4 regions of the Streptomyces sp. NPDC002838 genome follow, and region 1 is predicted to be linked to each of the others. Evidence: riboswitches for the same ligand, from Rfam matches in the RefSeq annotation. Region 1 holds a riboswitch; each other region holds the start of a gene.
What was found. Region 1 has a riboswitch for cyclic di-AMP ahead of ABT063_RS18380 (transglycosylase SLT domain-containing protein). Riboswitches for the same ligand answer to the same signal wherever they lie in the genome.
Positions count from the first base shown of each region.

Region 2: it holds a riboswitch for cyclic di-AMP, as region 1 does, so the genes downstream of both, ABT063_RS11595 (M23 family metallopeptidase) here and ABT063_RS18380 (transglycosylase SLT domain-containing protein) in region 1, are expected to answer to the same signal.
Region 3: it holds a riboswitch for cyclic di-AMP, as region 1 does, so the genes downstream of both, ABT063_RS17480 (C40 family peptidase) here and ABT063_RS18380 (transglycosylase SLT domain-containing protein) in region 1, are expected to answer to the same signal.
Region 4: it holds a riboswitch for cyclic di-AMP, as region 1 does, so the genes downstream of both, ABT063_RS15425 (C40 family peptidase) here and ABT063_RS18380 (transglycosylase SLT domain-containing protein) in region 1, are expected to answer to the same signal.

Region 1 covers NZ_JBEOVF010000012.1:169,521-177,009, reverse strand. The annotation lists gene ABT063_RS18410 (LolA family protein) at 1-74, opposite strand, end outside; gene ABT063_RS18405 (CHRD domain-containing protein) at 318-1,232, opposite strand; gene ABT063_RS18400 (polyprenyl synthetase family protein) at 1,367-2,377, opposite strand; partial or broken gene ABT063_RS18395 (peptide MFS transporter) at 2,550-2,815, shown strand; gene ABT063_RS18390 (zinc ribbon domain-containing protein) at 3,060-3,227, opposite strand; partial or broken gene ABT063_RS18385 (hypothetical protein) at 4,015-4,205, shown strand; cyclic di-AMP (ydaO/yuaA leader) riboswitch at 4,475-4,655, shown strand; gene ABT063_RS18380 (transglycosylase SLT domain-containing protein) at 4,661-5,401, shown strand; gene ABT063_RS18375 (HAD family hydrolase) at 5,453-6,262, opposite strand; gene ABT063_RS18370 (LacI family DNA-binding transcriptional regulator) at 6,356-7,384, opposite strand; gene ABT063_RS18365 (carbohydrate ABC transporter permease) at 7,428-7,489, opposite strand, start outside.
Region 2 covers NZ_JBEOVF010000007.1:21,773-29,261, forward strand. The annotation lists gene ABT063_RS11585 (PrsW family intramembrane metalloprotease) at 1-977, shown strand, start outside; gene ABT063_RS11590 (aldo/keto reductase) at 1,162-2,109, opposite strand; gene ABT063_RS11595 (M23 family metallopeptidase) at 2,192-3,220, opposite strand; cyclic di-AMP (ydaO/yuaA leader) riboswitch at 3,233-3,390, opposite strand; tRNA gene ABT063_RS11600 (tRNA-Met) at 3,696-3,769, opposite strand; gene ABT063_RS11605 (dihydrofolate reductase family protein) at 3,845-4,972, opposite strand; gene ABT063_RS11610 (MarR family winged helix-turn-helix transcriptional regulator) at 5,028-5,546, shown strand; gene ABT063_RS11615 (GTP cyclohydrolase II) at 5,702-6,343, shown strand; partial or broken gene ABT063_RS11620 (response regulator transcription factor) at 6,359-6,811, opposite strand; partial or broken gene ABT063_RS11625 (sensor domain-containing protein) at 6,948-7,205, opposite strand; gene ABT063_RS11630 (sugar ABC transporter substrate-binding protein) at 7,444-7,489, shown strand, end outside.
Region 3 covers NZ_JBEOVF010000011.1:203,324-210,812, reverse strand. The annotation lists gene ABT063_RS17500 (hypothetical protein) at 1-396, shown strand, start outside; gene ABT063_RS17495 (VanZ family protein) at 469-1,788, shown strand; gene ABT063_RS17490 (C40 family peptidase) at 1,888-2,955, opposite strand; gene ABT063_RS17485 (hypothetical protein) at 3,414-3,767, shown strand; gene ABT063_RS17480 (C40 family peptidase) at 3,790-4,950, opposite strand; cyclic di-AMP (ydaO/yuaA leader) riboswitch at 4,959-5,112, opposite strand; gene ABT063_RS17475 (hypothetical protein) at 5,389-5,682, shown strand; gene pcrA (DNA helicase PcrA) at 5,758-7,489, shown strand, end outside.
Region 4 covers NZ_JBEOVF010000010.1:5,363-12,851, forward strand. The annotation lists gene ABT063_RS15415 (ATP-dependent Clp protease proteolytic subunit) at 63-698, shown strand; gene ABT063_RS15420 (hypothetical protein) at 706-1,014, shown strand; cyclic di-AMP (ydaO/yuaA leader) riboswitch at 1,431-1,565, shown strand; gene ABT063_RS15425 (C40 family peptidase) at 1,569-2,042, shown strand; gene ABT063_RS15430 (DUF6328 family protein) at 2,134-2,739, shown strand; gene ABT063_RS15435 (LysE family translocator) at 2,675-3,295, opposite strand; gene ABT063_RS15440 (LysR family transcriptional regulator) at 3,400-4,314, shown strand; gene ABT063_RS15445 (ATP-binding protein) at 4,318-4,776, opposite strand; gene ABT063_RS15450 (helix-turn-helix domain-containing protein) at 5,058-5,918, shown strand; gene ABT063_RS15455 (DUF397 domain-containing protein) at 5,932-6,162, shown strand; gene ABT063_RS15460 (8-amino-7-oxononanoate synthase) at 6,204-7,331, opposite strand.

The sequences.
Region 1 (7,489 bases):
TTGCGCCGACCCGTGTACCGGTCGTCGACCTCCTCCGCGGCGGTCGTGCTGTCTTCGGTTTCGAACGGTGCCATGTGTGCCTTACCTCCGTCGTCGGCGGCGGCCTGTCAACTCCCGTGCGTCCACCCCGTAGCCGCCATTCTCACCCGAATCGGTGAGGAGTGGTGTTTTCCGTGATGTCCATCTGACCAAATCCGCCGGGAGGAATCGTCAGACCCCGGGATCAACTCCGTGTACACCTGCGGTATGACACAGGGCGGCGGCGCCTCCCCCGACCCGTAGGGGTTCGGGAGGGCGCCGCCTGTTGTCAGGGTCGCTCAACGGCCTACGAACACGTAGTCCGCCTGGTAGGGCACGCCGACGACGGTGCCGGGCGAGCAGGAGCCGGCCGGGGCGACGCCGCCGACGGTGTTCAGCCGCAGGATCTCCGCGGTGTCGGCGAGCAGGCCGTGGTGCTTGCCGGACTGGGTGGCCTTGAGGTCCAGCTCGGGGATGTTCCCGTCCCCGTTCGGGGTCCTGGAGATGACCGCCCCGGTGACCGCGCTGCCGTCGCGGGCGATCCACTGCGGGGTACCGGAGTTGGGCTCGACGAAGGAGTGCGCGATACGGCCGCCGAGTACGGCGCTCACATCCCGCTGGGCGAAGGCGTGGCCGCCGCCCTCGGCGGGCTTGCACTCGTAGATCTGCTTGCCCTTGACGACGGAGGCCTGGAAGTTGTCGAGCGCGTCGCGGAAGTCGAAGGAGGCGACGGTGACCTTGTGGAGCTGCCCGCGGACGGCTCCGCCCGGGAACTCGGCGGTGTGGAGGTTGGCGTAGAAGGAGTTGGGGTCGGTCTTGAGCGCGTTGAGCAGCGCCGCGTCCTGGACCGTGACGGTCCCGGTGACGCTGTGCCCCTTGCCCTTGCTGCCGAGCAGCTTGGTGAAGTCGACCTTGACGGCGCCGTTGGTGCCCTTGGCGCCCTGGTGGATGTGCAGGGCGGTCGGCTTGTCGGTGCCGCGCCACTTGACGGCGACGGACACCTTGTCGCCGTCGACCTTCACGAACTGGAGTGCGACACCGTCCCGGTCCCCGGCGGGCACCTCGTTGGCGCCCCGGAGGCTGGTGGCGAGGAGGGTGCCGGTGTCTTCGGCGGCGGTGGCGGGAATCGTGGTGGCGGCGACACCGCCGACGGTGGTCAGGACGACGGCGGCGATGATCAGGGTCTTACGGCGTGTCGAGAACGTCGCGTTCATGCCCATGATGATGTTTTCTTCCCGTAGGACAGCTGACAGCCCCTGCGTCAGCTTCTGGGCATGCATACGAGATGATCTTGGCTTGAATTCAATCCAGGCCTGTGGTGTGCGCCACGCGTGAGTGCTCGGGTGGGTCAGCCCGCCCGATGCACCACCGCGTCGCACAGCTCCATCAGCGCCACCTTCGCGCCGCACTCCCGCAGCGGAGCCAACGCCGCCCGCGCGTCCTCCGCGTACCGCACCGTGTCCCGCCGCGCCTGCTCCAGCGCGGGATGCGCCCGCAGCGCGGCCAACGCCTCGGCATGCCGTGCGTCGTCGCTCAGGTCGGAGTCCAGCAGCTCGCACAGCGCGATGTCCTCGGCCAGCCCCAGCCGCGTCGCCCGCTCCCGCAGCCGCAGCACGGGAAGGGTCGGGATGCCCTCGCGCAGATCCGTCCCCGGTGTCTTCCCGGACTCGTGGGAGTCGGAGGCGATGTCCAGCACGTCGTCCGCCAGCTGGAAGGCGACGCCGAGCCGCTCGCCGTACTGCGTCAGAACATCGACGACCGTCTCGTCGGCCCCGGACATCATCGCCCCGAACCGGCACGACACCGCCACCAGCGACCCCGTCTTGCCGCCCAGCACATCCAGGTAGTGCTCGACCGGGTCGCGCCCGTCCGTCGGCCCCGCCGTCTCCAGGATCTGACCGGTGACCAGCCGTTCGAACGCCTCCGCCTGGACCCGCACCGCCTCCGGCCCCAGGTCCGCCAGGATGTACGAGGCCCGGGCGAACAGGAAGTCACCCGTGAGGACGGCGACCGAGTTGCCCCAGCGGGCGTTCGCGCTGGACACCCCGCGCCGCACCTCCGCCTCGTCCATCACGTCGTCGTGATACAGCGTCGCCAGGTGGGTCAGCTCCACCACCACCGCCGACGGCACGATCCCGGGCGCATACGGATCCCCGAACTGGGCAGAGAGCATCACGAGCAGCGGCCGGAACCGCTTTCCACCCGCCCGCACCAGATGCTGGGCGGCCTCCGTGATGAAAGGGACCTCACTCTTGGTGGCTTCGAGCAATCCCTCCTCGACAGCCGCCAACCCGGCCTGGACATCGGCTTCCAGAGCCTGGTCCCGCACGCTCAGCCCGAACGGCCCGACGACGGTCACGAGGGGTCTCCTGTCTGCTGGTGTCTACTGGCGATTACACGGTTTGTCGATAGGTCGCTGCCATCACTCAAGTCAGCGTATCCGGTCAAGTTTCGATCACCGATAGCGCCCGCCCGTCCAGCTCGGGCGGTATCGGATCACTCCCGGTTTATTTTTGATCACTTGATACCAAATGATATGTACTGACTTATGCAGAAATAGCGGAGCGTGTCATGAATCGATCGCGACGCCACACCCGCCGCCCCCCGAGGACCACGCCTTCTTCGGCCGGCCCAAAAGGCCTGCTCACCCTCTCCGGTCTCGAGGCCTGGGAACGCTTCTCGTTCCTCGGCATGGCAGGCCATCCTCGCCCTCTACGTCGCCGACACATCGGCCCACGGCGGCTTGGGCATGTCGGCCGGAATCGCCACCTCCGTCTCCGTCGCCTACGGCACTCTCCGGCGGATCATGCCGGGGTCGCGGCTGGGCTGCAACGGCACCGCCACGTGGAGCGACAGGGGCCGTTGACCCGGCCCCGCGTCACCACAACTCCCACGCACGAGCGCGGACGTTGCGGGAGCCTCCCCCACCCTCGACTTCACTCGATCGGGAGGTGCCCCCATCGGTCTGCGTGATCAACGAATCCGCAGTTCCGGCACGCGAACCAGGCCTGCGAGACCCGGTTCGCCCGGTCGAGGTGCCCTCACTCGGCGCAGGTGCGCGAGGTGTACGCCGGATCGACGTACACCACCGGCACCCCCGCCCGGCGGGCCTTGTACGCGATGAACGCCCCCAGCTGGGCAAACGACCAGCCGGCGTGGGTGGCCCGTTGGGGCTTGCGAAACCGTACCCGCTCGCGGATGCCCCACATGCTTCGCGATGCGGAGTGTTCTTGCCTTGCAGCTTGGCACGAAGCTCCCGCTCTAGAACGCGCGTGCGATTGAGCGCCCGCCCGGCCAAGATCTCGCCACCGGACGTGGTGGCGCTGTTCGCGATGCCGAGGTCGATACCGAGGAAGTCCACCGGGTCCGCCTTCGGCTCGGCCTCGGGTACCTCACAGGTGGCCAGCAGGAACCACATACCGTCCCGGCAGACGAGATCGGACTCGCCCTTGCGGTGCAGCGCCAGCGTGGCCAGCCGCTCGGGAGAGGCAACGAACGCCACATCCTTGAGCCGCCTGGAAACGGTCCAGATGGAGACCCGTCGCTCAGCGATTTGCCAGGACAGCATCCGGTCGTCGTACGGCTGCGCACCCTCTGGGCGGAAGGCAATGGGCTGCTCAGCCGCCCTGCGGTATCGCTTGGATCCAGGCTTGCCGAGGTTCCCGGCCCCCAGGTTCGCCCTGAGAGTGGCATACGCGTCGCATGTCTTCTTGATCACATGCTGGGCGGCCTGGGCCCCCAGCTCCCATCGCGCCTTCACTTCGTCGCAGGTGAGCCTGCGCAGCGCGAAGTTCTTCTTCACCTCCTTTTCGAAGGCGACCCGGCTGACCCAAGTCGCTGCCTCGTTGCAGGCGCGCAGCGTTGCCTCAAATGCCGTCGCCTGCACGGATGTCGGCAGAGCTTTGCCTGCGCCACCAGCTTCATATCCGCGACGCCATCCGGCCTCCAACTCCTCCGCATTCGGACACGGAGATCTCCCTGGCTTCCTGTGGCGCGTCCGCCCGTACCCGCTCGGACCGGTCGATCCGGCCACACCGGCCGGAGCGCGCCTGGGACGCGACGGCGCGATCAGCTGTGACGGGACGGACTTCCTCACCTCCAACGAGGTGATCTGCACCGACGGCGGCGAGGTGGTCTTCCACCGGGCCCGGGAGAAGCGGATCCCACGGACGGCCGGTTGGCAATGAGTTGGGCCCATTGCCCGATTTACCACTCTTGTGGATGCCCGTGAGTTGGGTCACTCGCACCCGCGGACACCCCCACCTCGTCGCACCCGCGCTTCCCCTTGCACCACACCCAAGTTGAGGCTTGGCAGCAGCAAAGGATCAAGCACCCCTTGCGCCTCCTTCCAAGGTCAAGAGGGGCGGTGCGTGAGTCCGCCACTTGTTCCGGGCGTGTGCTCTCGCATACGTTCCCGGCCTGTCGGGCGGACGCCGAATCCTGCCGCCGCCCGGACCGAGACTCATCGACGAAGACACTCGCACGGCAGGAGCGGGGGACCCAGGTAAGTCGCCGGGCCGGACGACACATGTCGCACCGGAACGGCTAGGGGTGAAGTCGTGTCGCCGCAAGGCGGCGCGGCCGGGCAACTCCCGCCCGAACCCGACAGCTCACCTCGTAGGCGCCGGAGAGGAACAGCGCCATGGCCGCACGAGGTAAGCACCGCCGCCCCCGAACCAGCCCGCTCACCCGAGGCGTCGTCGCCGCCGGGACCGGGACCGCCGCACTCGCCCTCCCGCTCCTGGGCGCGACCACCGCGAGCGCCGCACAGCCGGCCAAGGCCCCCGCCGCCGCGCAGGCCGCGGCGCAGGTCAAGTCCGTCACGTACACCACGGTCAAGGGCGACACGCTCTACGGCATCGCGGACAAGTACGACACACCCGGCGGCTGGCGACAGCTCTACAAGGACAACCGCAAGGCCGTCGGCGACAACCCCAGGCTGATCCACGAGGGCCTCGAGCTGAAGGTCAGGACGGCGAAGAAGGCCGACAAGGCCTCCACGCCCACCAAGAAGTCCGCCCAGTCCGTCACCCGTGCCACTCAGGCCTCCGCCAAGACGTACCCGAACAACCTCGACGGCTGGATCCGCCAGGCGATGGACATCATGGCGCAGAAGGGAATTCCCGGCTCGTACGAGAGCATTCACCGCAACATCATGCGCGAGTCGTCCGGCAACCCTCTGGCCATCAACAACTGGGATTCCAACGCCGCGGCGGGCACCCCCTCCAAGGGGCTCCTCCAGACGATCGACCCGACGTTCGCCGCGTACCACGTGGCCGGCACGTCCTTCGACCCGTTCGACCCGGTCGCGAACATCGTCGCCGCCTGCAACTACGCGGCCGCGCGGTACGGCTCGATCGACAACGTCTTCGGCGCGTACTAGGACGTCGTCCGGTCGGCGGTGCTGTTCACCTGACCGAACAGCACCGCCGGCCTACCGGCGGAAGAGCCTCTCCAGGACGACCGCGATGCCGTCCTCCTCGTTCGACAGCGTGATCTCGTCGGCCACGGCCTTGAGTTCGGGATGGGCGTTGGCCATGGCCACGCCGTGGGCGGCCCAGTCGAACATGGGGATGTCGTTGGGCATGTCCCCGAAGGCGATGGTCTGCCGTGGCCCCAGCCCGAGGTGTTCCGCGGCCAGGGCCAGCCCCGTCGCCTTGGTGATGCCGCATGGCTGGAGTTCGACGGTTCCGGGGCCCGACATGGTGACCGTGGCGAGGGAACCGACCACTCCGCGCGCCGTCGCCGCCAACTCGTCGTCGGACAGGTCGGGATGGCGCAGCAGCACCTTGCTGATGGGCGCGGACCACAGCTCGTCGCGCCGGCCGACCCGTACTGCGGGCAGGGTCGGGTGGGGCATCAGATAGCCCGGTTCGATGAGCGTGAGGCCGTCGACGCCGTCCTGGTCGACGGCCGCGTACACCTGCCCCACCTCGGCCTCGATCTTGCCGAGCGCGGTCTCGGCCAACTCCCGGTCCAGGGTGACCGACCACAGCAGACGGTCCGCGCCGGCGTCGTACACCTGCGCGCCCTGCCCGCACACCGCGAGCCCCTCGCTGCCCAGGTCGTCGAGGAGCGGCCGCACTCTGGGCGCCGGGCGGCCCGTCACCACCAGGTGCCGGGCACCGGCCGCCGCCACCCGCATGAGCGCGGCGAGCGACCGGTCGGAGAGCGTGTCGTCGCCTCGGAGCAGACTTCCGTCCAGGTCGGTGGCGATGAGTGAATATGCGATGGGTGCGGCCATGATCAGAGAATACGGATGGAACGCCCCACCGACTCGACGTGAACCGGACGGCTGTTTCCTTCACATGCGTTGACGGCTGCTCCGGTTACCCGCTCATGCGGAGTCCCGTACCACCAGTTCCGTGGGCAGTATCACCCCGGCCGTGTCCTCGCCTGCGATCTGGGTGAGCAGCATGCGGACCATCTCGGCGCTGATGCGGTCGAAGGGCTGGCGCATGGTGGTGAGGGCCGGGGTGATGGCGGTGGCCGCGGGTGAGTCGTCGAATCCGCCGACGGCGATGTCATCGGGGACCGAACGTCCGGCCTGCTGAAGGGTGTTGACGACGCCCAGTGCCATCAGGTCGGAGGCGACGAACACGGCGTCCATGTCGGGAGCCTGCTCCAGCAGTCGGCGGGCGGCCCGCTCGCCGCCGGCGCGGCGGTAGTCACCCTCCACCACCAGCGCCGGGTCGTAGGGCATCCCCGCCTCGATGAGCACATCGCGGTAGCCCGCCAGGCGGTCGGTGCCGCCCGGCATGTCCAGCGGACCGGTGACCATGCCGATGCGGCGGCGGCCGCCGGCGATCAGATGGCGGACCATCTCCTGGGCACCGTCGCGGTCGGCGGCCGCCACGTAGCTCACCTTGGAGCCGAGCCCGAGCGGTTTGCCGCAGGCCACCAACGGGATGCCGGCGTCCCGCAGTTCGGCGGCCACCGGGTCGCCGCTGTGGCTGGAGACCAGCAGCACGCCGTCGACATGACCCGAAGTGATGTACCGGGTCAGCCGGCGCCGGTCGTCGTCGCTGGCCGCCAGCATCAGCAGCAGCGGGACGTCGTGCTGCGCGAGGCGCTCGGTGCAGCCGCGCAGCAGGACGTTGAAGTTGGGGTCCTCGAAGAACTTCTCCTGTGGCTCCGTCAACAAGAAGGCCACCGAGTCCGAGCGGCCCGTACTCAGGCTGCGGGCGTGCCGGTTGACCACGTACCCGGTCTTCCTGATGGCGGCCTCCACGGCCCGGCGGGCGGCCGGCGAGACGTAGTGGCCGCCGTTCAGGAAGCGGGAGACGGTGCCCCGCGACACGCCCGCCTCCCGCGCCACGTCGTGGATGGTGGGCGGCTTGCGGCGTCCGTTCGCGCTGGTGGTCATGTTCCTCGTTCGGGGCAGGTGCTTTTCACATGAGGCTGGGCGCTCAGGACTTGATCGAGCCGCTCAGCAGATCCAGGGACCAGAACCGCTGGATCACCAGGAAGA
Region 2 (7,489 bases), on a different contig from region 1:
GATGGATAGCGACGGCGACCGCCGATCCCTCCAGCGCGGACACTCTCGGGGCGACCGTGATAGCGCCGGTCGTGGAGGAGTGCGCGAAGGCGGCCGCGGTCCTGCTCGTCTTCCTCTTCCGACGCCGGGACTTCACCGGCATCGTCGACGGGGTGGTGATAGCCGGGGTCACCGCCACCGGCTTCGCGTTCACCGAGAACATCCTCTACCTCGGCACCGCCTTCGGCACCGACCAGCTCACCGGCGACAGCGGGATCGCCTCCGTCACCGCCGCGACCTTCTTCGTGCGGGTCATCATGTCGCCGTTCGCGCACCCGCTCTTCACCGTCCTCACCGGCATCGGCTTCGGCATCGCCGCGCTGTCGGGCGACCGCCAGCATGTGAGGCGTGTCCTGCTCCCCCTGTCCGGGCTGCTGCTCGCGATGGGCATGCACGCGATCTGGAACGGGTCGTCGACGTTCGGCGAGTACGGGTTCTTCGCCGTCTACGCGGCCTTCATGGTGCCCGCGTTCGGGCTGCTGACCTGGCTGGTCATCTGGACCCGGCAGCGCGAGCTGAAGACCGTACGGGAGGAACTGCCGGCGTACACCGTGGCGGGCTGGCTGACCCCGGCCGAGCCGTACGCGCTCGGCTCGATGCGGGCCCGGCAGCTGGCCCGCGACTACGCCCGGCACCACGGCGGGCGGTCCGCGGCGCGGGCGGTCGCGCAGTACGAGGCGTACGCGACCTCGCTGGCGTTCCTACGGCATCGGGGGCGCCGTGGCCGCGCGGGCGCCGACTTCGTCGTACGGGAACGGGAGTTGCTGCACGAGCTGTGGCGCCGCCGGGAGGTGGCGCGTCCCGCCCTGGACCACGCGGCACGGGTGACGGCCCCGCCGGTGGCGGTGGCCGCGCCGCCGTGGCCGGTGTACGGGGTGTACGGGTATCCGGCGTCTCCCGTGGTGCGGTATCCGGCCTACAACCCGTACCGGACGTGATCGCCGAGCGTCGCGGCGGCTACGACACCGCCGGATCCCGCCGTCGCGGCTGAGCACCGCCGCGGCGAAGAGAAGCGGCCGACGGCAGAAAGCGGCCATCCGAAGCTCAAGCCGCCGAGAAGAACCCGCCCGCCCGAGAACCAGGCCAACGCCTCCGGCAAGTCAGAACCCAGCCTCCGGCGAGTCAGGCCGACGCCTCCGCCAGGCGTGCGAGCTCGGGCTCCGTCAGGGTGAGCTCCGCAACGCCCAGCAGCGCCGGCAGCTGTTCCACCGTCCGCGCGGAGGCGATCGGGGCCGCCACCGTCGGCTGGGCGGCCAGCCACGCCAGGGCGACCGTGGGGACCGGGGCGTCGTGGGCCTCGGCGATCTCGTCGAGGGCGGCGAGGACCTTCCGGCCGCGCTCGGTCTCCAGGTGCTTGGCGGCGCCCGCGGCCGCCCGCGCGCTGTCGACCGTCCTGCCGGGGCGGTACTTGCCGGTGAGGAAGCCGGAGGCCAGCGCGTAGTACGGGACGGCGGCCAGGCCGGAGCGCTCGGCGAGGTCCTGCAGATCGCCCTCGTAGGTGTCGCGCGAGACCAGGTTGTAGTGGGGCTGGAGGGCCACGTACCGCGCCAGGCCCTCGCGGTCGGAGAAGGCGAGGGACGCCTCCAGCCGCTCGGCGGAGATGTTGGACGCGGCGATGTACCGCACCTTGCCCGAGCGCACCAGTTCGTCGAGCGCGCCGATGATCTCCTCGACCGGCACTTCCGGCTTGTCGAAGTGGGTGTAGTAGAGGTCGATGTAGTCGGTGGCGAGGCGGCGCAGTGAGGCGTCGGCGGCGGCCTTGATGTTGGCGGCGGACAGGCCCCGGTACTCAGGGTGCTGGCTCACCTTGGTCGCGATCACCACGTCCGCGCGGTTGCCGCGTACCTTGACCCACTTGCCGATGACGGTCTCGGACTCGCCGCCCTCGTTGCCGTCGACCCACGACGAGTACGAGTCGGCCGTATCGACGAAGTTGCCGCCCGCGGCCGTGTACGCGTCGAGCACGGCGAAGGAGGCAGCCTCGTCGGCGGTCCAGCCGAAGACGTTGCCGCCGAGGGAGAGCGGGAAGACCTCTAGGTCCGAGTTACCGAGCTTGCGGAGAGAAGTCATGCTGTGGATCAACAACCGCGGTGGAGCGCCCCATTCCGGAGGCGCCCGCAAAAACCGCGTAAATCGACGCGGGCTCAGGGTCTCAGGGGTTGAGTCCCTTGCTCCGCAGCCAGGCCATCGGGTCGATCCCGTTGTCGGCCCCGCCCGGGTGGACCTCCAGGTGGAGGTGCGCGCCGGTCACGTTGCCCGTGGCGCCCACGCGGCCGATGACATCGCCGGTGTTGACCTTCTGGCCGACGCTGGCGCTGATCGACGACTGGTGGGCGTACCAGATCTCCGTGCCGTCATCGAGGGTGAGCACCGTCTTGTAGCCGTACGACCCCTCGTAGCCGGCCTGGGTGATCGTGCCGCTGTGCACGGCCTTGATCAGCGTGCCCGTGGGCGCGGCGAAGTCGAGGCCGGTGTGCTGGCCGGAGGACCAGTAGGCGCCGGCCTGACCGAAGGTGGAGGTGATGGTGTACGAGGAGGTCGGCAGCGTGTACTGCCTGGCCAGCTCGGCGAGGCGCTCGGCCTCGGCCTTCTGCCTGGCCTCTTCCTCCGCCTTCTGCTTCGCGGCGGCGGCCTTGGCCTCGGCCTCCTTCGCCGCCTTGGCGGCCGCTTCGGCGGCCTGCTTCTCGGCGGCGGCCGCGGCCTCGGCGGCGGCCTTGCTCTCGACCTGGTCCTGCTGCTGCTCGGCCTGGGCCAGGATCCTGGAGCGCAGCGCCTCACCGGCGCCCGCGGCGCCCTGATCGGTGTCGGCGGAGGCCACACCGACGCTGCTGAGCGCGGTCGCGGAGCCCTCGGAGGCTTCGTCGTCCGATATCAGGGAACCCACGTTGGGCAGGTCGGGCAGGGAGATGGACACCGGCGGCTTGCCGGTCTGCGCGCTGGCCATGCCGCCCGCGCTGACGGCGGCTATGACGCCGACGCCGAGGACGGTGGAGCTGCGGGCGAGTCCGCCACGCTGCTTGGCGACACGGTGCCGGCCGCGTACGGGTCGGAGGGACTCCTCGGTGGGGTTCCACTCCGTCCAGGGGCCCTCGTCGGTGCGGTAGCTGTCGTAGCCGAAGGTCTCGGTGTCGCGCTGGCTCGGCTCGAGCGGGGCTTCTGGGGCAGGCCGGTTGGACGCCACGTGGGGCGTGCTCCTTTCCTTCCTTCTCGCCTACCGGGTTAGCTGACGGGTTCGGAGCAGGAAGGTCTCCTACGCGCGTATACCAGCCGTGACTTCACGGTGGTATCCACGCGATTCACCCCATGGTGGTGGTTCCCCGGTTCCCTTGCGGAATTCGGCGCGTGCGCACGGAGCCGCCTCTTGTGACGGCTGGGACGACCGCGCTGCGTTATCGAACGTTAATAGACCCGGGGGCTCGATTCCAAGCTGTTCCACTTGATCATTAACGTTTTCGCCCAGGACTTTACGGCCCATGACCGGCGAAAAACGGGCGAGTTGGCCGCGCCTCATGTGTCACACAGGTATTGACGGTATGTCAGTTGTTATGCGGAGGGCGGTCGCCCGGTCACCACCCGTGACAACGGTCACGAGCGTGCGGGACACACGAAAAAACCGAGGGCCGGAACCCTTTCGGATTCCGGCCCTCGGCCTTCAGTAGCGGGGACAGGATTTGAACCTGCGACCTCTGGGTTATGAGCCCAGCGAGCTACCGAGCTGCTCCACCCCGCGTCGGTAAACACCAGTGTACGCCATGCGAAGGACACAAGTCGCCACGGTTGTCATCGGGGTGGTGCGGGCGCCCTTTCACCCCAGCACATGCCGATTCGGCCCCTTGGCCCGCCCCTCGTACTCCGCCAGCACGACCACCTCCGCACCTCCAGCCGCCAGCACCCCGCTCCCATCGGCCCCCGGCACAAACGTGTCCGGCTCCCGCCAGGCCGTCACCACCCGCCGCACACCCGCCTCCAGGATCAGCCGAGCACACGGCACCGGCCGAGACGCCCGCCGTGCGCACGGCTCCAGGCTGCTGTACACCGTCGCGGACGCCAGCCGAGGATCACCCGGTTCGATCTTCCCCAGCGCCGCCTCCTCCGCGTGCTCGACGGAGTCGCCCTCCCGGGAGTACCCACGCGCCAGCTCCGTACCGTCGGCCGCCACCACCACCGCCCCGACACTGAAGGCCGTCGCCGACGGCGGACACCGCTCCGCCAGCTCGCACGCGAGCCGCAGCCAGTGGTGATCCGCAGCCGACGCGGCCCCACCCACCCCGGGCGCCGTGGGCTCGTACCGCATCAGTACGACGTCACCGACCGCCCGCGTCTCCACCAGCCGCAGACGCCCGCCCTGGTAGGGCCCGGGCCCGAAGAGCCGCGGGGCCTCCGGATCGCCGACGAACAGCGGCGCCAGCACCAGCTGGAGCTCGTCCGCGAGCCCCTGCCGCAGCAGCTGGGTGTGGATCTGTCCGCCGCCCTCGACCATCAGGCGGCGGACCCCGCGGACGTCGTGCAGGTGCGTGAGGAGCCGCCGCCAGTCGAGTTCGGCACCCAGGGGGGCGATATCGGCGGCCAGGCCCAGTGCCCGGGCCCGCTCCGCACCCTTCTCCGTCGTATAGACGATCTTCTCGCCGCCCGTGTGCCAGAACTTCGCCGTCGGGTCGAGGTCCCCGGAGCCGCTGACCGTGACCTTGAGCGGGTACTCCGGCTTGCCGGCGGCCACCCGGGCCGCCCGTCGCTCCGGCGAGTTGACCAGCAGCCGCGGATTGTCGGCCCGGATGGTCCCCGCGCCGACCAGGATCGCGTCGACGGACGCCCGGACCGCGTCGACCCGGTCGAAGTCGGCCGGGCCGGACAGCAGGAGGCGCTCGGGGCCGGTGTCGTCCAGGTAGCCGTCGAGGGAGACGGCGGCGGACAGCAGGACGTAGGGATGAGGCATCGGCACGCTCCCCGGCGGGCTTGGTTCAAGTTTGAAACAAACTTACACTGGTGGCATGACGACTCGCTGGCTCACCCCGAAGGAGCAGCGCGCCTGGCGCGCGTACATCGCCGCGACGCACCTCCTGGAGGACGCGCTCGACCGGCAGCTCCAGCAGGACGCCGGCATGCCCCACCTGTACTACTCCATCCTGGCCACCCTCTCCGAGGCTCCGGAACGGCGCCTGCGTATGACCGACCTCGCCGAGCAGCTGAAGATCACGCGCAGCCGGCTGACGTACGGGGTGACACGGCTGGAGAAGGACGGCCTGGTACGGCGGGAGAGCTGCCGCTGGGACAAGCGCGGCAGCCTCGCCATTCTCACCGACGAGGGCATGACGATCCTGGAACAGGCGGCACCGGGACACGTCGAAAAGGTGCGCGCCTCCCTCTTCGACCATCTCACCGAGGAACAGGTGGGCCAGCTTGAGGAGATCTGCTCGGGAATCACCCGGGCCCTCCAGGGAGACGACGGGGAGCGCCCCGCCACCGACGAGGTCCCTTGGCGCCGCCGCTCGTCTCCGTCCTTCCAGTGAACCCAGTGAACCCAGTGACCCTGGTCACAGATCCGCCGCTTCCTCACCATTTCCCCATTGCTTCAAATTTAAAGCATAGGGTAGGGTCCGTACCCGTAGATCTGCTTCAAATCTGAAGCAGATGTGACCACCGGACCCTACCCGGGAGAACCCGTATGCCCGACTTCCCCGCCGCCACCCCGCGTTCCCGCGTCCGGGTACCGCTGCGCTTCCACGACGGCTATGGCGTCGACGCCGAACTGGTCACCTTCCACGGCCTGGCCGACGGCCAGGAACACGTGGCCATGGTCCTCGGCGACCCCGCTCCCGGCACGACCCCGCTGGTCCGTCTGCACTCCGAGTGCCTGACCGGCGACGTCTTCGGCTCCGCCCGCTGCGACTGCGGCCCGCAGCTGCGCGAGGCGGTCGAGCGCATCGCCGACCGCGGCGGCGTCCTGCTCTACCTCCGCCAGGAGGGCCGCGGCATCGGCCTCTACAACAAGCTCGACGCGTACGCCCTCCAGGACCAGGGCCTCGACACCTACGCCGCCAACACCGCGCTGGGCCTGCCCGAGGACGCCCGCGACTACACGGCGGCGGCGCAGATGCTCCAGGCCCTGGGCGTCTCCACCCTGGACCTGCTCTCCAACAACCCCGACAAGGCGGGCCAGTTGCGCGACCTCGGCATCGACGTCCGTGACCGCGTGCCCACGGGCGTCTTCACCACCGCACACAACGTCCGTTACCTGCGCGCGAAGGTCCTCCAGACCCAGCACACGCTGCCGCTGGGCGAACTGACGGGACTTCACGCGGTCTGACGGCCAAGGCCTGTATCACTGAGGGGTGTGCGCCAGGTACGCCAGCACGGCCAGCACCCGCCGGTGCCCGCTGTCGCTCGGCGGCAGCCCCAGCTTCAGGAAGACGTTGCCGATGTGCTTGTGCACAGCGCGCTCCGTCACGACGAGCATCTTGGCGATGGTGGCGTTGTCATGCCCCTCCGCCATCAGCTTCAGCACCTCGCGCTCGCGCGGGGTGAGCGAGTCGAGCGGGGTGTCGCGGCGACGGGTCAGCAGCTCGGTCACCACCTCGGGGTCCAGCGCCGTACCCCCGCCCGCGACCCGCTCCAGCGCGTCGAGGAACTCGTCCACCCGCCCCACCCGGTCCTTGAGCAGGTAGCCGAGACCGCCCGTGCCCCCGCCCAGCAGTTCGGCGGCGTACGACTCCTCGACGTACTGCGAGAGCACCAGCACCGGCAGCCCGGGGATCTTCTCCCGGGCGACCCGCGCCGTCGGCGAGCCGGACGATCAACGGCAGCACGACCGCACGCCGCCGCAGCAGCCCGCACCCCACACCGTCGACGACCAGCCCGACGGGCCACAGCGGCAGCGCGAGGAGGACGAGGGCGCCGTAAAAGTAGTAGGCGAGCATCCAGCGCAGGTCGGTGAGCGTTCCCGGATCCCGTACGGCGATCCGCAGCCGCTCGCGCAGCGTCCCGCCGATGGTCTGATACGCCTCGGGGATCCGCCGCCCCGTCCACGCGGCCGTCAGCCCCCGCTTGGCCCCGGCGATCCGCCGGATCAGCACCACCGTCTCGGGCAGCATCCAGGCACCGACCACCGCGACCGTGCCGATGGCGGCGATCAGCAGCACGGTGATGAAGATCCACACACCGAACGCCATCGCCGCGGCCACGACGAGATGCACCGTGGCCCAGGCGGCCCGCTGAACGGTTTCCACATGGCGCAAACGCTGGGCGACCCGGTGGCGGCGCGCGGGGGAGGAGGTACCCGGGCGGAGGGTGTAGCGGGCTACACCAGGGGCGTGGGCTGGGCCGTGTGCTGTCCGGTGCTGGTGTCGGCGTCCGGTGGCCTCGGAGCCACTCCCGTGGTGGACTCGTAGGTGCTAGGAGGCCGGGGAGATGCGTGCGTGTCTGCGTGGTGTTGTCGGCGTCGTGACAGCTGTGT
Region 3 (7,489 bases), on a different contig from region 1:
GGGGTGGCCTCTGCTGACGACGGCTCGTCCACCGGCGATGTGTCCATCCTGACGGCGGGTTGTCCGAGCAGCGGCTACCCGAACCCGGGGAACCCGTCGGAGAGCTGCACGTCCATGAGTAACGGAGCGCTGTTCCACCGCAAGTTCCACCCGAACGCCAGCGTGACGCGCGTCGAATCGAAGTACGTGAAGGTCTCCGGCAGCGCGATTACCGCCAAGCTGGGCTACAACTACAGCGGCACCAACTACTGGGGCTCCACCTTCACCCAGAGTTCCGGCACGACCAAGACGAAGACCTGGGACCGAAGCTACAACTTCTGGTGCAATACCACGGTCGGCCTGCTGAACGTCACTGGTCAGGGGAGCTTCCAGACCCCGATCTCCCGCTGTCAGTAAGTCCATGATGGGTGTGCTCCAGCCCGGCCGCCGGGCTGGAGCACACCCATACCGTGAACAGGAACGATTCCCATGCTCCAGGCTGTGTTCCAGGACCGCCTCGCATTCCTTGCGGGTGTGGTCCTCATGTCCCTTGCGGGGGGAGGCATCGCCTTCTTCGTGGCCAAGCGCCGAGGCGGCGGCCCATGGATGTACGCCCTGTGGGCTGCGGCCGTCGTCGCAGCCTTGAGCGTGACCGTGTTCTTTCCCGGAGGTGCCGGCGCGAGCCGCCAGTGTGTCATCAACCGGAATGTCGCGGAGCCCTTCGCCACCGAGCAGGGGCTTTTGAACGCCGCCATGTATGTGCCCATTGGCCTGTTCGGTGTGCTGGCCACGCGTCGCCTCGTACCCGTCGCCGTAGGCGGAGTACTCATGTCCGTGGGCACCGAACTCACTCAGGCGCTGGCGCCATGGGTAGGTCGCAACTGCGACAGCAGCGACATTCAGATGAACGGCTTGGGCGCGCTTGCCGGGGCAGCAGCCGCATGGATGGCCACCCGTGCCAAGGGAACCTCCCTGCAGTGGGAGCGCGGAGCGAAGCAGGCGGGCCTTGTCACCCTCGGGGCGGTACTGGCCACCGGGCTTGCACTGCAGACCGTCATTAGCCCCATAGTGGTCGACGCGACCAGCCTCCAAGGAGCCAGCTCCGATGAGGAGACCGCGGCACTCAAGGCGGTGCACGCCGCATTCGGGGACCGCTACGCAATCTCCAATGTCCAGCTCCAACCAGGTATCGACCAATCCCGCTCCACCCTGCTCATCACCTTCAAGACCGCAGGCTTCGCGGAGCTGAGCTGGCCCGACGAGAAGCACCTCAACGTCAGTCTGGAAAGCAGCAGCACACCCAGCAGCAACAGCTACGCCATCGACACGGGTGACGGAACAGCCCCGGCTGATGCGGAAGCTGCCTACCGCATCGCCCAGAAGTATGCGAAGAAGCACTACCCGTGGGCCCTGAAGGCAGACCACCAGGAAACACATCCCGTCGGCGACAACGCCGAGTTCGGATGGATCACCAGCTGGCGCTGGCAGTCCGGCGGCGTCCTCATGCCCAGGAGCATCGACGTCCAAGTCAACCGGGCGGGCCGCGTCTCCCAGCTTGACGTACAAGAAGGACCTCAGAAAGTGGACGTCCCCCGTCGGCGCGTCTCCAAACAGCAAGCCGAACAAGCAGCGCGACACGGAGCCGGCGGACAAGCCAAAGCCACGGCTATCACCGTCAGGGCAGTCCAACGCGGAGGCACCTGGCGCGCCGAATGGACCGTTGAGGTGTCCATCTCCGGCAGCGACCCCTACCTCGTGTTCGTCGACGCCGAGACGGCGAAGGTCCACGACGCCGCACCCACCGTCTGACACTAGCGACGCCGCACTGACACAGCTCAACAGCACTCGATGAGCTGTTCGTTGCCCCGGCGCCGGGCAGATTTCGGGCGACTGCGGAGGCCCGCCCGCTCACGCCACCCGCGTAGCCCCCGCAAACGGCATCTCGCTGAGCGGCGCCACCCGCACCGGCGCCGACGGCCTCGGGGCGTGGATCATCTGGCCGTTGCCGATGTAGATGCCGACGTGGCTGATGCCGGAGTAGAAGAACACCAGGTCGCCCGGGCGCAGCTCGGAGCGGGACACGCGGCGGCCGGCGTCGATCTGGGCGTAGGTCGTGCGGGGGAGGGAGATACCGGCGGAGCGGTACGCGGCCTGGGTCAGGCCCGAGCAGTCGAAGGCGTTCGGGCCGGTCGCGCCCCAGACGTAGGGGCTGCCGAGCTTGGAGTAGGCGTAGGAGACGGCCGCCACCGCACGGGAGTTGGGCGCCTGGGACGTGACCGCCCCGGGGGCCGCGAGGCCGTCCCGTGCGGCCGTCGAGGACCGGGAAGCGCGGGACGTGTCGCCGCCCGACCCGAGCAGCGCGCGCTCCTCCGCCGTCAGCTGGGACATCAGCCGTCGTACCGCGTCCAGCTTGCCGTTGATCGTCTTCTTGTGCTGTTTGAGCTCCGCCTGACGCGACTTGAGCGAGGTCAGCTCGATGTGAGAGGCCCCGCGCAACTGCTCGATCTCCCGCAGCTGTTCGCGGACACGGGCCACGGACGAGGCCTGACGGTTGCCCGCCCGTTCGGCGAACTCGGCGCCGTCCAGGTACCGGTCGGGGTCGTCGGCGAGCGCGAGTCGGAGCGCGGGGTCCAGACCGCCGTCGCGGTACTGAGCGGCGGCCATCGAACCCAGCGCGTCCCGCGCCGAGTTGAGCTTCTGCGTCCTGCGCGCCGCCTCGTCCTGCAGCGAGTTCAGCCGCGTCCGGGCCGCCTCCGCCTTCTCCTTCGCGCCGTTGTACTTCTCGGTGGCGACCTCCGCCTCCTGGTACAGCTTGTCCACCTTCGCCTTGACCTGCGCCGGCGTCAGCCGCGGCTCGGCGTGTCCGGTCCCGTCGAAGCCGGTCGCGGTCGCCGCGCCCGCCAGGGCGATGGTCGCCGCTGTACGGGCCTTGTTTCCGCCGGCCGAGCGTTGTCTGGGCTTGCGGTGCGCTGCCACGTGGACTGCACGTCCTTTCGTACGACTCGTACGACCGCCTCGTCCGTACGGCCGTCGAGCGGAGCGGACGTACGGCCGCCCGGAGGCGGATCACGCGTCCGGCGGCGGCCCGCACAGGGGAAGCGGACCGCCGCCGGACCTTCTTGGCGGTGGTGGCCGACTGCCGCCCCTGGCCCGGGCGGCGGTGGGGAGCCGGCCACCTGGTGGAGGACGCTAAACCTCGCCGTGTCGGCGCGGTAACGGGTTGTGCGGAAGTGCCGCGAGCGGACCACCAGGGACCATTTGTGACCGTGATCCCGTGTCGCCGCCGTCGACTTCACGCAGCGCGATGACCGAAGTGCCGATTCAGGGACACGCGCGAGTGAGGGGCTGCTATGGGCCGCATATATGCAAGATCCGGGTAAGGAGGGTGGCCCGGTGTCAGGAGACACAGACGCCCCTGATTAGGCTCCGGCCTCATGGACGTACTCATCCATCTCTTCGTCGGCCTGCACATCATCGGCATCGCCGCGCTGCTCGGCGGCTTCCTCACCCAGATGAAGGCGATGGGTGAGGGAACAGCGCGGTTCAACCCGGCGATGCTGCACGGGGCGCTGACGATGCTGGTCACCGGCGCGATCCTGGTCGGCCTCAACCAGGCCGACGACCAGAGCGTCAACAACGTCAAGATCGGCGTGAAGCTGGCGCTGCTGGTCGTGATCCTCGGCCTCGTCTATGTGAAGCGGGACGACGAGAAGGTGGACAAGGGCCTGTTCGGCCTGGTGGGCCTGCTGACGACGGCCAACATCTTCATCGCGGTGCTGTGGACGTGACGCCGGCCCCGACGCCGGTGTCTCAGGCCGGTCGCACCACGCTGTGGATCGCCGACTCGCCGTCGTAGTAGATCGACTCCTCGCGGACGTACGCGCCCGGCTTCGGGGCGTGGATCATCATGCCGTTGCCGATGTAGATGCCGACGTGGCTGACGTCGTCGTAGAAGAAGACCAGGTCGCCGGGCTGGGCGGCGGAGACGGAGACCGTGGTGCCGGCGTTGACCTGGTCGTAGGTGACACGGGGGATGTCGACGCCGGCGGCCTTCCAGGCGGCCTGGGTGAGGCCGGAGCAGTCGTAGGAGCCGGGGCCGGTGGCGCCCCAGACGTACGGCTTGCCGATCTGGGCGCGGGAGAAGGCGAGCGCCTTCTCGGCCTTGGTGGCGTAGGAGGCGTCGGTCGCGGGAGTGCTGGGGGTGCTGGTGTCGGCGGAGCTGTTCTGCTCCTGCTGGGCCGCGGCCTCCTGCCGGGCCCTTTCCTCCTCCGCCTGCTGCCGCGCGAGCTCCGCGGCCTTGCGTGCCGCCTCCTGCTGCCTCTCCTTCTCGATCGCCGCGAGCCGCGCCTTCTCCTCGGCGGTCAGCTGCGACAGGAGTGCGCGCGCGTCGGCGAGCTTCTTCTGGACGGTCGCCTTGGCCGTCCTCAGGTCGCCCTGCGACTCGGTGAGCGTCTCGAGGCTCTGGGTGGCCTCCTGGCGCTTCTTCATCGTCGCGGACTGCTCGGTGACGTAGTCGTCGACCGCGCCCTTCTGCCTACTGGTCAGGCGACCCATCAGCTGGGTCTGGTCGAAGTAGTCCTGCGGGGAGTCCGCGAGCAGGAAGGTCGAGGTGTCGGGGGCGGAGGCGCCGGTGCGGTACTGGGCGGCGGCGAAGGAACCCAGCTCCTCCCGCGCCTCGTTGAGCTTCTGGGTGCGCTGGGCGACGTCGTCGAGGAGGGTGTCGACGCGCTTGCGCTGCTGCGCGGTCTTCTCCTTGGCCGCGTTGTACTTGTCGGTCGCCGACCCCGCCTGGCGGTACAGGTCGTCGACCTTCTTCTCGACCTCTTCGAGGCTCGGTTTGTCGTCGGCCGGGGCGGCGTTGGCCGACTGGGACAGCAGGGCCACGGAGGTGAGGGCCGCCGTGGCGAGGGCGGGGGTCCGTATGCCTGCTACGCGCGTACCCGAAGGACGCGACTTGCGGTGCGACGCCAAGGGAGGCGACTCCTTCCATGTTCCGCCTACCGAGTTAGCTGTCGGGTTCGGGCGGGTAATTAGGAAGGGTTGCCCTACGGCCCTGCCCCGGAGGCAGTCGGGCCGATTCACCCCAAGTTCGGTGGGTCCCCGGCTCCGGTCGCGCGGCGGCGCTCCGGACTCGGCGGAGGCCGCGCGGCCCGGCGACGTTCGCCGGTGGAGGTCGTACGGCCTGCCCGGCACGGTAGCCAACGCGTGTGGCCCCTGTGAAGGTTGATGTTCGATATGCCCGATACATTTTCGTGACCTAGGGTCAGGACGTCGCGCACCGTGACCAATCCGGAGTGATCTGCGGAGACTTGTGCTTATTTTGGTCGAAGTGATGCCGTCCGCCCGCTTAGGGACGCTAGCTTCCGGTCAGCCTCGGTCCGGTGTCGTGGCGGGTGGGAGGGATACGCCATGGGGTATGCCGCAAAGATCCTCGGCTGGAAGCCGGGCTTCGGCTCGATCAGCGGCCTCGGCTTCAACGACAAGGGCGACCTGTACGTCAGCCGGCTCTTCGCCGGCCAGGTGACCAAGGTCTCGCACGGCAAACGTACGAGGGTGAAGGTGCCGTACCCGGCGGGCGTGGCCGTCGACCCGTACGACGGCAAGGTCTACGTCTCGGCCTGGTCGATCGCGGACCGTGACGGGACGGTCATGGAGGGCAAGAAGACGCCGGGCGGGCAGCTCTGGAAGATCCTCGGCTGCTGAGCCCGCCCTTCGGAAGCGGAGATGTTCTCAGGGCGGCGGCGGGGTGTCAGTGGGGAGCCCTAGACTCGGAGAGCGATGAGCAGCCTCTTTGACGACAGCTTCCTGGCGGACCTCCAGGCCCCCCGCGGCCACGAGGAAGAGCCCCCGCCGCCGCCCGACGACGATCACGTACCGGATCCGGTTCCGGACGATCTGTTCGGCGGGAAGTTCGACGTGCCGCCGGACCGGGACGCCTACTACCGCGACGGCGCCCCGCGCCCGGCCGTGGACGCGGCCGCGCTCCTGGAGGGGCTGAACGAGAACCAGCGTGCCGCCGTCGTGCACCACGGCACCCCGCTGCTCATCGTGGCCGGCGCCGGCTCCGGCAAGACCCGTGTGCTCACGCACCGCATCGCGTACCTGCTCGGCGAGCGGAACGTCCACCCGGGTCAGATCCTCGCGATCACCTTCACCAACAAGGCCGCGGGCGAGATGAAGGAGCGCGTCGAGCACCTCGTCGGCCCGCGCGCGAACGCGATGTGGGTGATGACCTTCCACAGCGCATGCGTGCGGATCCTGCGGCGCGAGAGCAAGAAGCTCGGCTTCACGTCCTCCTTCTCGATCTACGACGCCGCCGACTCCAAGCGTCTGATGGCGCTGGTCTGCCGCGACCTGGACCTCGATCCCAAGCGCTTCCCGCCGAAGTCCTTCAGCGCCAAGATCAGCAACCTCAAGAACGAGCTGATCGACGAGGAGGACTTCGCCGCCCAGGCCACCGACGGCTTCGAGAAGACCCTCGCCCAGGCCTACGCCCTGTACCAGTCGCGGCTGCGCGAGGCGAACGCCCTCGACTTCGACGACCTGATCATGACGACGGTCAACCTGCTGCGCGCCTTCCCGGACGTCGCCGAGCACTACCGCCGCCGCTTCCGGCACGTCCTCGTCGACGAGTACCAGGACACCAACCACGCCCAGTACGCCCTGGTCAGGGAACTCGTCGGCACCTCCGAGCACCCGGTGGACGTCCCGCCCAGTGAGTACGACGTGCCGCCCGCCGAGCTCTGCGTCGTCGGCGACGCCGACCAGTCGATCTACGCCTTCCGCGGCGCGACCATCCGCAACATCCTCCAGTTCGAGGAGGACTACCCGGACGCGACGACGATCCTGCTGGAGCAGAACTACCGCTCCACCCAGACGATCCTGTCCGCGGCCAACGCGGTCATCGAACGCAACGAGTCACGCCGCCCCAAGAACCTGTGGACCAACGCGGGCGCGGGCGCGCGCATCACCGGCTATGTCGCCGACACCGAGCACGACGAGGCACAGTTCGTCGCCGACGAGATAGACCGTCTCACGGACGCCGGCGAGGCGAAGGCCGGCGACGTCGCCGTCTTCTACCGTACGAACGCCCAGTCCCGTGTCTTCGAAGAGGTCTTCATCCGCGTCGGCCTGCCCTACAAGGTCGTCGGCGGCGTCCGCTTCTACGAGCGCAAGGAGGTCCGGGACGTCCTGGCCTACCTGCGCGTGCTGGCCAACCCGGAGGACTCGGTCCCGCTGCGGCGGATCCTCAACGTTCCCAAGCGGGGCATCGGCGACCGCGCCGAGGCGATGATCGACGCCCTGTCCCAGCGGGAGAAGATCAGCTTCCCGCAGGCGCTCAAGCGCGTCGACGAGGCGTACGGCATGGCCGCGCGGTCGACCAACGCCGTGAAGCGGTTCAACACGCTGATGGAGGACCTGCGCACGATCGTCGAGTCCGGCGCCGGACCGGCCACCGTCCTGGAGGCGGTGCTCGAACGGACCGGCTACCTCGCCGAGTTGCAGGCCT
Region 4 (7,489 bases), on a different contig from region 1:
CCCCATCATAACGTCACGTACGTCCTGTACATTTTTTACAGACGCCGAAGGAGGGGTACCCAATGACCCGACCGTCCGCCCGCTACGTCCTGCCCGAGTTCACCGAGCGCACGAGTTACGGGACCAAGTCGATGGATCCGTACTCGAAGCTGCTGGAGGAGCGGATCATCTTCCTCGGGACGCAGATCGACGACACCTCCGCGAACGACCTGATGGCCCAGTTCATGTACCTCGAGCACAAGGACCCGGACCGGGACATCTCGCTGTACATCAACTCTCCCGGCGGCTCGTTCAGCGCGATGTCGGCGATCTACGACACGATGCAGTACGTCGGGTGTGACGTGGAGACGACGTGTCTGGGCCAGGCCGGCTCGTCCGCCGCTGTGCTGCTGGCGGCGGGGACACCGGGCAAGCGGCACCTGCTGCCGGGTGCACGCGTGGTCATCCACCAGCCCGCGCTGGCCGAGCCGGTGCAGGGGCAGGCCAGCGATCTGGCCATCCAGGCCGACGAGTTGACACGGATCCGAGCCCTCCTGGAGGAGATGCTCGTACGGCACACCGGCCGCAGCCAGGAGCAGGTGAGCGCGGACATCGAGCGGGACACGATCCTCAACGCTCAGGAAGCGCTGGAGTACGGACTCGCGGATCAGATCATCCCGAGCCGCAAGACCACCATCGCCCCGCCCACCGGGAGGTGAGCGGCCGGTGCTCCCACCCGAACTGCCGCCGCTGCCCGCCCTCACCCGCGCCGAGGGCGAGCTGATCGACCGTTACCTCGACGTGGTCGACCTGCTCGGGCGCATCAACCCCGTGCACCACGGCGACACCTACCGCGGGCTGCGGGCCGCGCAGGCACTGGTCGGCAAGGCGACCGAACTTCGCGACGCGCTGGCGCTGATGCACCAGCGCGGCGAGGCCGAACTGCACGCGCCCACGCTCACGCGGGCGCTGCGCGTCCTGGACGGCGAGCGCCGCACGGCTCGCGTCACCGTGCCACCGCTCTCCGACAGTTGACGCACCCCCACCCGGCCCGGACGAACCGTCGGATCGAGACGACGTCCGGGCCGGGGTCGAAACGGACCAAACGGCGTACGGCCTATTGGAGTAGTCGCGCGCCCTTTTTCGGGGCCGGCAGACTTGCGCAACGCACGTAGTCCCGGGGCACCGTGAGACGTTCCGGTGCTGGTCCGGGCGTCCTCGGGCCCCTCAACACCCCTTCGAACACGGGGGTGTCCACCCGAACGGGTGAGTGGTGAGTAACAACACAAACCCTCGGTTCCGTTGGGATTTTCGGACATCCGTGAGTGAAGATCCGTGTCTGACGACAAGCCCCCGCCGCAGCGGCGGGGCGATCCGGGCGGACGCCGAGTCCTGCCGCCGTCCGGATGACCGGTCGACAGGAGTGGATCGGCAGGAGTGGAGGACCCAAGCACGACGGGTCGCCGGAACGGTCACGCCATGGCCGGAGCCGAGCAGCCCTTGGGGTGAAGCCGCGTCAGCGGCCGGGCAACTTCGCCAGCCCGAATCCGACAGGTCATCCTTCACAGGCGGCTGACGAAGGGTTGCGCATGACTGCGCTCAATCGTGTCCCGTCGCTCATGGTCCGGGCCGGTACGGCCTCGGCCCTCACCATCGCCGCCGTGGGCGGCTCGATCGTGGCTCCTGGCTTCGCCTCCGAGGCCGAGGCCGCCACGCCGGCGACAAAGGCACTCAAGGTCGCGGCCTCCAAGAAGGGCTCCCCGTACAAGTACGGCGCCACAGGACCACGCCGCTTCGACTGCTCCGGGCTCACGCTGTACTCGTACAAGAAGGCGGGCAAGAAGCTGCCCCGCACGGCCGCCCAGCAGTACAACAAGACGCGCCACATCTCCGTCAAGAGCCGCAAGGCCGGGGACCTGGTGTTCTTCCACTCGGGCTCGAACGTGTACCACGTCGGCATCTACGCCGGGAAGGGGAAGATCTGGCACGCCCCGAAGACCGGGGACGTGGTGCGACTGCAGAAGATCTGGACCAAGAGCGTCTGGTACGGCAGGGTCCGCTGAGCCGCCCACAGGGGGCGGCGGCCTGACTCGCCGTCGCCCCCTGTGGGGCTCCGGGCGCGTGACACGGGCTCAGGTGGTTACCCGTCCCGGCATGGCCGACCACCGTCCCTGCACCGCACGCAACGAGACTCCGCTGGAGCGCGCCGACCGCAACTTCGGCGAGCTGCTCCAGGAACTGCGCGTCACCCAAACAGGGGTCCAGATCCTCTTCGCCTTCCTGCTGAGCCTGGCCTTCACCTCGCGCTTCCCGTCCCTCGACACGGTCCAGCGCACCACCTACGTGACCACGCTCCTGCTCGCGGTCCTCGCGGCGGCGCTGTTCACCGCGCCCGCCGCCCTGCACCGCTCGCTCTTCCAGAAGGGCGCCAAGCCCCGGATCGTCCAGGTCTCCTCGCGGCTGGCATCGGCCGGTCTGGGTGTCCTGGTACTCGCGTTCACCGGGTCGGTGCTGCTCGTGGTGGACGTGACCACCAGCCGGGCCGGCGGGGTGGCCGCGGGCGCGGCGACCCTGCTGGTGTGTCTCGGCCTGTGGGGGCTGCTGCCGCGCCTGGTACAGCGGGCCGGCACCGCCGAGGAACAGCGCTCGGCCGACGAGCGGCACGAGACGGTCGGGCCGCCGGCACACGAGACCGTCAGGCCGCAAGCACCGGTTCGAGCAACAGCACCGCACCGAGAACTGTCAGCGCGCCGCCGGTGACGCCCTCCACCACCCGCGCGGCCCGCGGCCCGCGCAGCCACCGGCCGAGGCGGTCGACCAGCAGAGCCACGGCGTGAAACCAGAGCAGGGCGAGGACGACGACGATCAGCGCGAGCAGCAGGGTCCGGGGCATGGCCGGGCTGCCCGCGGGCACGAACTGCGGCAGCACACTGAGAAAGGTGAGCGAGGCCTTCGGATTCAGAGCGTTGGTGAGGAAGCCCTGCCGCAGCGGGCGCCCGCCGGACGCCGCCTCGTCGGCCAGGGCCGCGCTCGGCCGCCGCAGCGCCCGCAAGGTCCGCAGGCCCAGGTACAGGACATAGGCACCGCCCAGCAGTTGCAGCGCGCGGAACAGCGCGGGTACGGCGGCCAGGACCGCGGCGAGACCGGCCACCGCCAGTGCGGTGTGCACCAGCAGTCCCGCCGTGATGCCGAGCGCGCAGGCGAGGCCGGCCCGGCGGGAGACCAGGGCGTTGCGCACAACGACGGTGAAGTCGGCGCCGGGCATGGCGACCAGGCCAGCGGCGAGACCGGTGAAAGCGATGAGCTGTCCGTCCATGCGCCCCAGCCTGCCGTCCACGAGCCTTCAGCAGGTATGTCGGATCTGCTGGATTAGCCTTAAGCATTGCTTTAGGCTCAGCACCTCAGCCGGAAGGACCCCGCATGTACGACCCCACCCGGCTCGCCGCCCTCGTGGCGGTCGCCGAGGCCGGGTCGATCACCCGGGCAGCCGAGCGTCTCGGCTACACCCCGCCCGCCCTCTCCCAGCAACTGGCCAAGCTGGAGCGGGAGGCGGGTACCGCCCTGCTGGTCCGGCACCATCGCGGGGCGCGGCTGACGGGCGCGGGCGAGGTGCTGGTGGCGCGGGCGCGTCGAGTGCTCGACGAGTTGGAGCGGGCGCGGCACGAGCTGGCGCGGCTGGCGGGCCTGTCCGGCGGCACGCTCAGGCTCGGCACCTTCCAGACCGCCGGCATCCATCTGCTGCCGCCGGTGCTCAGCGCGTTCCGCCGGGCGTATCCGGACGTGGAGCTGATCGTCGCGGACCACGAACCGTCGGCCGGGGTCGCCGCCGTGGCCGCCGGCGAGATCGATCTGGCGATGACGCACCGCTATGAACCGGGGGTCCCGGTCCCGCTCCCCTCCTCCGTCGGCGCGGATCCGATCCTCGTCGAGGAGCTGGTCCTGGTGTCCGCGCCGGGGCACGCCCTCACCAGCGGCACCTCGCGGCTCCCGCTGGCCGAGCTCGCGGGGCAGCCGCTGATCAGCATGGCGCCGGACCATCCGGGGCGGCGGGAGGTGGAGGCGGTGCTGGCACGGGCCGGGGCCACGCCGTCGGTGCTGGTGGCGACTCCGGGGTACGTGCTGGTGTGCGCGCTGGCCAGTGCGGGCCTTGGGGTCGGGGTGGTTCCGGAGATGGTGGCGCGGACGGCGGCCACTCCGGTGGGGATGCGGCTGCTGGAGGCGGGAGAGTTGCGCCGTACGATCTCGGTCGTGTACCGGACCGACGAGAAGGCACCCGCCGCGGACGCGTTCCGGGCCTTGTTGCGGGGCACGTTCGGCCGAGCCAGGCACACGTGAGTTCTACGGGTCCTGCTGTCCTGCCCCAGGCACCGGCGCGGCCGGTACGGTCCACAGCAGTTCGATGGAGACGGTCTTGCCGCCCTCGCGGGTGGGCCGGATTCTCAGCTTGCCGCCGTACTCCGCGGTCAGCCAGCGGATGATCACCAGGCCCCGGCCGTTGTCCTGCTGGACGGCGGCGGGCAGCCGCTTGGGGAACCGCGGGTGGCTGTCGGTGACACCGATGCGCAGGTGTTCGTCACGGTCGAGCTGGAGGTCCACCGTGAAGGTCGGTGACTGCCCGAAGGTGTGCTGTACGGCGTTGGTGGCGAGTTCGGAGACGATGAGGCGGATGGTCTCGGCCGCGTCCGTGTCCGCCGGCAGTCCCCACTCCGCCAGGGTGGTGACCACGTAGGTACGAGCCGCGGAAACCGAGGCGGGTTCGCTCGGCAGAGTGACGGATGCTTCCAGATGGTCTGCCATGGCGACGTCGTCCCTTTCCCACGGGACCGCAGTCCGACACGAAGGCGGAAGGTTCGAGTACGGTCCCGGACTGGTGCTTCGTCGCCAGACTGCCATTACCGCGGCGGTCACGGGTGGCGATCCACCAAGATATGCATATATCTGTCGCTCGAAGCGGTGAACTCTGCGACGGCAGAGCGTATTTGTGCGCTCGTTCGGCGTCTCGGAGTCCGAGTCTCGGAGTCATGCGTGTCTCAAAGCCCCGCAGTCCTGGAGTCCCGGTGGGAGTTAAGGAGTGGCCCATGCAGCACGGTCCCGCGGTGCGCCGCCGGAAACTGGGCGGCGAACTGCGTGCGTTGCGCACCGGGGCGGGGCTCACCAGTGGTGAGGCCGCCCGGCTGGTGGGCTGGCACCAGTCGAAGGTCAGCCGGATCGAGACCGGCGCGAGCGGGGTGAAACCGGCCGATGTGCGGTTACTCCTCGACGCCTACGGAGTGCGGGACGCCCAACTACGCGAGTTGCTGTTGGCGTTGGCGGGATCCGACGAGAGCGGCGGCCGGCACCACTGGTGGCACGCCTACCGCGGGGTACTGCCGCCGACCTACCGGGACTTCATCAGCCTGGAGTCCCAGGCCAGCGCGATGCGCACGCTGGAGACCTCGGTGGTGCCGGGGCTGCTGCAGACGCCCGAGTACGCCCGGGCGGTGACGAAGGCCGCGGTGGACGGGCTGGACGACGAGCGGCTGGACGCGCTGGTCGAGGTGCGGCTGGCCAGGCAGGACGTGCTGAGGTCGCACCCGCCGCTGGAGCTGAGCGCGGTCCTGGACGAGGCCGTGCTGCGCCGGGACGTGGGCGGGCCCGGAGTCATGGCGCGGCAGTTGGAGCGCCTGGTGGAGGCGGCCCTCCTGCCCCAAGTGCGGTTGCAGGTACTGCCGTTCACGGCAGGGGCGCACATCGGCGTCACCGGGCCTTTCGTTATTTTCTCATTTTCGAGCACATCTGATCTGGATGTGGTTGTTCTCGACCACTTGACGAGTAGCCTCTACCTGGAACGGAAAGAAGACCTCCAGGCCTACACCGAGGCCTTCAACACCCTTCGGTTCCACGCCCTTTCGCCCGAGGATTCGTTGGACTACATCGCCGGGATAGGTGACGGCGCGTAAGGAGGCACCCCCCATGTCTGCACTGCCTCGGCACGTACCCTCCAGTACCGATCTGCACGGTGTGCGGTGGCTGCGCAGCAGCTACAGCACCGGAGCGAACAACTGCGTCGAGACGGCCCCGTTGGACCGCGGTCCGTGGACCGGCCTGCTCGCCGTGCGCGACTCGAAGGACCCGGCCGGACCCGCGCTGCTCTTCTCCCCGGAGAGCTGGGCGGGCTTCACGGCCGCGGTGCACCACATCTGACCGGTTCCCTCTCGTGCGGCGCTCGGCCGTGTCACGCCGACTCATGGTCGCGCCTCGCCGATCACCAGTACAGCGCGTTCGATCTGCCCCTCGGAGAGGTCCGCGCGGGCGGTCAGCCTGAGCCGTGAGATGCCGTCGGGGACGGAAGGAGGACGGAAGCAGCCCACGGCCAGCCCGGCCGCACGGCAGTCGGCCGCCCACCGCACGGCCCCCTCCGGGGACGGCGCGCGCACGGAGACGACCGCGGCGTCCGGACGTACCGCCTCCAGACCCGCGGCCGTCAGGCGTGCGTGGAGTTCGCTCGCCACCGCGCGCGCTCGCGCCGCCCGCTCCGGCTCGCGGCGCAGCAGCCGCAGGGCCGCCAGGGCCGCGCCCGCCGCCGCGGGGGCGAGGCCCGTGTCGAAGATGAACGTCCGGGCCGCGTTGACCAGGTGGTCGATCACCCGGGCGGGACCGAGGACGGCTCCGCCCTGGCTGCCGAGCGACTTGGACAGCGTGACCGTGACGACGACGTCGTCGGCGCCCGCGAGCCCCGCCGCGTGCGGGGCTCCGCGGCCGCCTTCGCCGAGGACGCCGAGGCCGTGGGCGTCGTCGACCACCAGGCCCGCGCCGTGCTCCCGGCCGGCCTCGGCGAGCGCGGCCAGCGGGGCCGCGTCGCCGTCGACCGAGAAGACCGTGTCGGACACGACGACGGCGGGACCCTCGTGCGTCTGGAGTGCCTTGCGTACGGCGTCCGGGTCGGCGTGTCCGACGACCTGTGTGGTGCCCCGCGCCAGGCGGCAGCCGTCGATCAGCGAGGCGTGGTTGCCGGCGTCGGAGACGATCAGCGAGCCGTGCGGCGCCAGCGCGGTGACGGCGGCGAGGTTGGCCGCGTATCCGGAGGAGAACACCAGCGCCGCCTCGAAGCCGCAGAAGTCGGCCAGCTCGCTCTCCAGCTCGGTGTGGAGCTCGGTGGTGCCGGTGACGAGCCGTGACCCGGTCGAGCCGCCGCCCCAGGTTCGCGCGGCCCGCGCCGCGCCCTCGGTGACCTCCGGGTGGCGGGCCAGGCCCAGGTAGTCGTTGCTCGCGAGGTCCAGCAGCGGCGTGTCGGCAGGGCGGGGGCGCAGCATCCGTACGAGTCCGGCCCGGCGGCGCAGCCGCGCCTGCTCGTCGATCCAGCCGAACGCCATGGGTCCTCCGGGGATGGTGGTGGGCGGCACAGAGCCTGGTGCAGCCCGCGGAGCGGGCGCTTTTGTAGGCAGTGCACAGACACTAGCGGGACGACCAGGCACCCAGGATGTGGCAATACCCACACGTCGAAGCGTCTGTGTTGTGCGAACTCTCCTTG